DNA from 2 places in the Shewanella sp. VK101 genome. Region 2 is predicted to be linked to the other one. Evidence: predicted binding sites of a transcription regulator. Region 2 holds the regulator's gene; the other holds the start of a gene.
What was found. Region 2 encodes MetJ, which represses methionine synthesis genes. Its sites were predicted from a motif close to TAGACGTCTAGACGTCTA; they were not measured.
Positions count from the first base shown of each region.

Region 1: a site for MetJ is predicted at 807-824, ahead of msrA (peptide-methionine (S)-S-oxide reductase MsrA). Genes of this name have one in related genera too.

Region 1 is NZ_CM151402.1:2,331,230-2,333,695, forward strand. It holds gene astE (succinylglutamate desuccinylase) at 1-532, opposite strand, end outside; gene msrA (peptide-methionine (S)-S-oxide reductase MsrA) at 829-1,308, shown strand; gene pgm (phosphoglucomutase (alpha-D-glucose-1,6-bisphosphate-dependent)) at 1,379-2,466, opposite strand, start outside.
Region 2 is NZ_CM151402.1:619,863-622,328, forward strand. It holds gene ACSHSR_RS02865 (conjugal transfer protein TraF) at 1-192, shown strand, start outside; gene ACSHSR_RS02870 (sulfite exporter TauE/SafE family protein) at 195-938, opposite strand; gene metJ (met regulon transcriptional regulator MetJ) at 1,014-1,328, opposite strand; gene metB (cystathionine gamma-synthase) at 1,544-2,466, shown strand, end outside.

The sequences.
Region 1 (2,466 bases), 1.7 Mb from region 2:
GATAGGGATAGATGGCAAACTTTTCATGCTTGGAGCCCCGAATGGCGGTGTGCAGATCGTAATGGATCCTCTGTCTTGCCCCTTGTGGTGCGTCTTCGAAGAAACGTGTGACATAAGTTTCCAGCTTCTTGGCGCGGATCCGCTCCGGGTTCACCAGCCCGGGGGGATTTGAATGCTCGCCACTGAACAGCCGGTTGAGGTTTTCATCGACAATACGAGTGCCACGGTTAATTGCCGCCGGGTTACCGAACATGAACAGTACTCGCTGCCCTACCCGTATTTCTTGCTTTAACAGCGACTTGATAATGCCATTACACAGTTCGATAGGTGCAGTTTCATTGCCGTGTACCCCGGATGACAGCACGATATCTTTATCACTCTGGTTGTCCAGAGGTTCAAACAGCAAGACTCCTGTGTCCCAAATCGCTATCCGGGTGTGGTCGCCAAGCGTACCACTAATACTCTCCAATGAATTGGGGTTATTCAGAGTCAATGACAGGAAGTCAGGATTATCCTTCAGGGCTTGTAACACGAAATACTCCTTCTTATTGCCGATTTGGCTGTTGTTTCCATTAACGCTGTCTCCTGGGAACTTGTTGCAATGCGTTTGCTTGTTGAGACCAGCGCCAGAGAGCAAGGTTTCATAGTACCACAGCTTATTAAATTGGTGATGTGACCAAAGCTATCCAATGCCAGGCTTGCGAACTGGTTTCAGATAGTTCTTATCTAACTAAGGAGCAAAAAAGCCACTCCAACAAATACACCACTTGCGCCGGAAAAACTTATCACGCATAATTTTGGCCATCTGGACATCTAGAGGTAAATTCAATGGCGGTAGCAACATTCGGTGGCGGTTGTTTTTGGGGGGTGGAGTATTTCTTTCGTCAAGTGCCCGGGGTATTAAACGCCACCAGTGGTTATATGGGCGGTGATGATAGAATCAAACGCTATGAAGAGGTAAAACAGGGAAACAGCGGCCATGCCGAAGTGGTTCAGGTGGAGTTCGATGAAGCCCAGGTTTCATTTACCGAGCTGCTGCAAGTTTTCTGGAGCAATCACAACCCCACCAGTCTCAATCGCCAAGGTGGTGATATCGGCACCCAGTATCGGAGCGTGATTTTTTTTCATAGCAAAGAGCAGAAGGAGCAGGCTGAGGCCTCAAAACTGGCGTTGGCTCGTAGTGGTAAGTGGGGTCAGCGGCACATAGTGACGGAAATTGTTCCAGTGAAACAGTTTCATCGTGCGGAAGAATATCATCAGGATTATATCCAGAAGAATAACTTGCCCAGTTGCCATCTTGAATATTGAACCCCGGGAATAAAAAAGCGCAACTGTGTTCACGGCTGCGCTTTTTTACTGAATTGGCAATCTCTTAAGCTCAGTTCGGCGTGCCTTTTAGGGCGCTGGTTATCAGAGCTCTCGCCTGTTCCAGTATCTGCTGCAGATGCTGCTCGCTGACAAAGCTTTCGGCGTAAATTTTATAGAGTGCCTCAGTACCTGAAGGTCTGGCGGCAAACCAGCCGTTGTCGGTTAGCACCTTAATACCGCCAATGGCACCATCATTGCCGGGGGCCTTGGTCAGTACCGCCTCAACCTTGTCTCCGGCCAAAGTCTCTGCCCCCAGGGTATCTGCATTGAGGGTGGCAAAGCGCGCCTTTTGCTTGGCATTGATGGGGCTGTCTATCCGTTTGTAGAAGCAATGACCGTGTATCGCAGCCAGTTCTGCATAACGCTCGGCTGGGTTTTTGCCGGTTACGGCGAGGATTTCAGCGGCCAGCAGCCCGAGAATAAAACCGTCTTTGTCCGTGCACCAGGTTGTGCCGTCACGTCGAAGGAAGGCGGCGCCGGCGCTTTCTTCGCCGCCAAAGGCCAGGCTGGCTTCACTCAAACCACTGACAAACCACTTGAAACCAACCGGCACTTCACAAAGCTTGCGACCGTGTGAGGCAACTATCTTGTCTATCATGCCACTGGAAACCAAGGTCTTGCCAATTTGCAGCGTCTGCGGCCAGTCGGGTCTGTGCTCCAGCAGGTAATCTATCGCCACCGCCAAAAAGTGGTTGGGGTCCATCAAACCTGTCTCTGGGCAGACTATCCCGTGTCTGTCGTAGTCGGGATCATTCCCAAGGCAGATATCGAACTCATCCATGTGCTTAAGCAGGCCTGCCATGGCAAAAGGCGATGAGCAGTCCATGCGGATTTTGCCGTCTTTATCCAGTGGCATAAAGCCGAAGCTGGGATCGACCCGGTCGTTGACCACTGTGATATTCACGCCATAACGGCGGACAATATGTGGCCAGTAATGGATGCCTGAGCCGCCCAGAGGGTCGACACCTATGCGAACGCCGGCATCTTTGATGGCTTGCATATTTACTACAGAGGCGAGATCGGCAACATAGGGCTCTATAAGATCGGTTTCCTTGATGAGTCCGATACTGACGGCTACGCCGTAGTTGAGTTTCCTGA
Region 2 (2,466 bases):
GGTGAATACCGGCCTGCTGACTGGGTTGCTTTACGGCTCGGTTATCGCCAGGATCTCAATGATCACACCGCCGATCTTTATTCACTCGGGACAGGGTTCGCCATAGGCAACAGTTTCCGGCTGGATCTCACCGGCATGTTTGGCAGCGATGACGCCATAGGCGGCGTACTGCAAACCAGCTATCACTTCTAAAATTAACCGTTGATGAGCGCCAGGCTTGATTTGATGGTCAGCAACAGGGCGCTCAGCGCGCACAGCGCCAGCGTCAGGACTCGGGTCTTCTCTTTATCCACCCGGCCCACCAAGCGGCCAGCCACCAGAAAACCGAGAAATACCGAAGGCAGCAGCAACAGTGAAAGCCATAGGTGTCTCAAGGTCAAGAGGCCAAAACAGCCGAGAATAATCAAGGCTATCAATGAGCTGAAGATGAAGAAGGCCGACAGCGCTGCGCGGAACTGACTGGCATCCTTACCCGCCAGCAGCAGGGCCATCGGCGGTCCGCCTATGGCGGCCACGGTACCGAAGATCCCGGAAAATATCCCGGCAATAAACAGGCTGAGGCGGTTGATCTTGATGCTGTACTTTCTAAGGCTGAGGAATACGGCTACGGCCACAATCAAGGCTATGGTCAAGCCCAGAATAGGCTGCGGCGCCAGCAACAGCAGGGTGGCACCAATCAGGCCGCCGGGGAGTCGTCCCAGCAAGGCATATTGCAAGCCGTTGAATTCCAGGTGGCCGCGTTCGCGTATCAAGGTCAACAGGGCGATAGAAAATCCCATCACAATCACAGGGACGGGAACCAGTTCCGGATCGACGATATACAGCAAAGGTGTGGCTACCACGGCCAAGCCAAAGCCTATCAGCGACTGGGTCAGGGCGCCGGTAAATATGATCAGGGATGCCAGTAACAGGGTGACGGGATCTATCAGTGACAGCATTCGCAAGCCCCCAAAAGAAAAGGATCGCGCAGCGATCCTTGTTCAACAATAAGATAATTCAGAGGAATAAGACACTTATTCCATGTCTTCCCATTCAATGCCCATGGCATCCATCATGCGTTTGGCTTCTTCCGGGATGCTGTCGGGTTTGTCTTTGGACAAATCCTCATCATTGGGCAGTGGCTGGCCGGTATAGGCATGCAGGAAGGCTTCGCACAACAGTTCGCTGTTTGTGGCGTGCCGCAGGTTGTTCACCTGGCGCCGGGTGCGCTCATCGGTCAATACTTTCAGTACCTTCAACGGAATAGAGACAGTGATTTTTTTCACTTGCTCATTCTTCTTGCCGTGTTCGGCATAAGGGCTGATGTATTCGCCATTCCATTCAGTCATTGATTCACCTGTGATCTCACTAATTCGCAGCAGATTTTAAACCCTTACAGGATACAGTCAAATGATTGCCTGCAAAATCTGTGCAATATGAACAGAAATCCATACATTTGGACGTCCAAACGTCTTGATGCCTATTGACGGCTGGATGGTCATTGGTTAGATTTAGACGTCCAGACATCTTTATGGTGTCGAACCTCAGCATTCAGGAGTCGATTATGACAGAGCGGCGATTAGCAACCACAGCGGTCCGGCAGGGCATCGAATCAGACAGCCAGCACGGGGCCGTGGTGCCACCCATCTATCTGTCGACCAACTATGCCTTTGATGGTCACACTCAGCCAAGAGCCTTTGATTACAGCCGCTCGGGTAATCCTACCCGCTCCATTTTGGGGGATGCCTTGGGGGAGCTGGAGCAGGGCTGCAGTGCGGCAATCACAGCGACCGGCATGGCGGCCATTACTCTGGTGGTCAACCTGCTGGGGCCGGATGACCTCTTGTTGGTGCCCCATGACTGTTATGGCGGTAGCTATAGGTTGTTCACCCATCTGGCCGCCAAGGGCCAGTTTCGTTTGCAGGTTTTGGATCAAACCGACCCGCAAGCACTCGCCGCTGCCCTGGCGCAAAAGCCGCGCATGGTGTGGCTCGAGACGCCGTCCAATCCGCTGCTGCGGGTAGTGGATATTGCCGCCATTGCCGAGGCGGCCCACCAGCAGGGGGCATTGGTGGTGGTCGACAACACCTTTTTATCGCCGGCGCTGCAACAGCCTTTACTGTTGGGGGCCGATATAGTGGTGCACTCGACCACTAAATACATCAATGGCCACAGCGATGTGGTGGGCGGCGCCGTGATTGCCAAAGATCCTGAACTGGCAGAGCAGCTGCACTGGTGGTCCAACACGCTCGGGCTGAGCGGTGGCGCCTTCGACAGCTACCTGACCCTGCGTGGCCTGCGTACTCTGGCGCTGAGGATCCGCGAGCATCAGGCCAATGCCGAGCGCATAGTGGCGCTACTGAGCCAGAGTCCCGTGGTAGACAAAGTTTACTATCCGGGGCTTAAGAGCCACCCAGGTCATGAAATTGCCGCCAGGCAGCAGAGTGGCTTTGGCGCTATGCTGAGTTTTGAACTCAAGGGTGATGA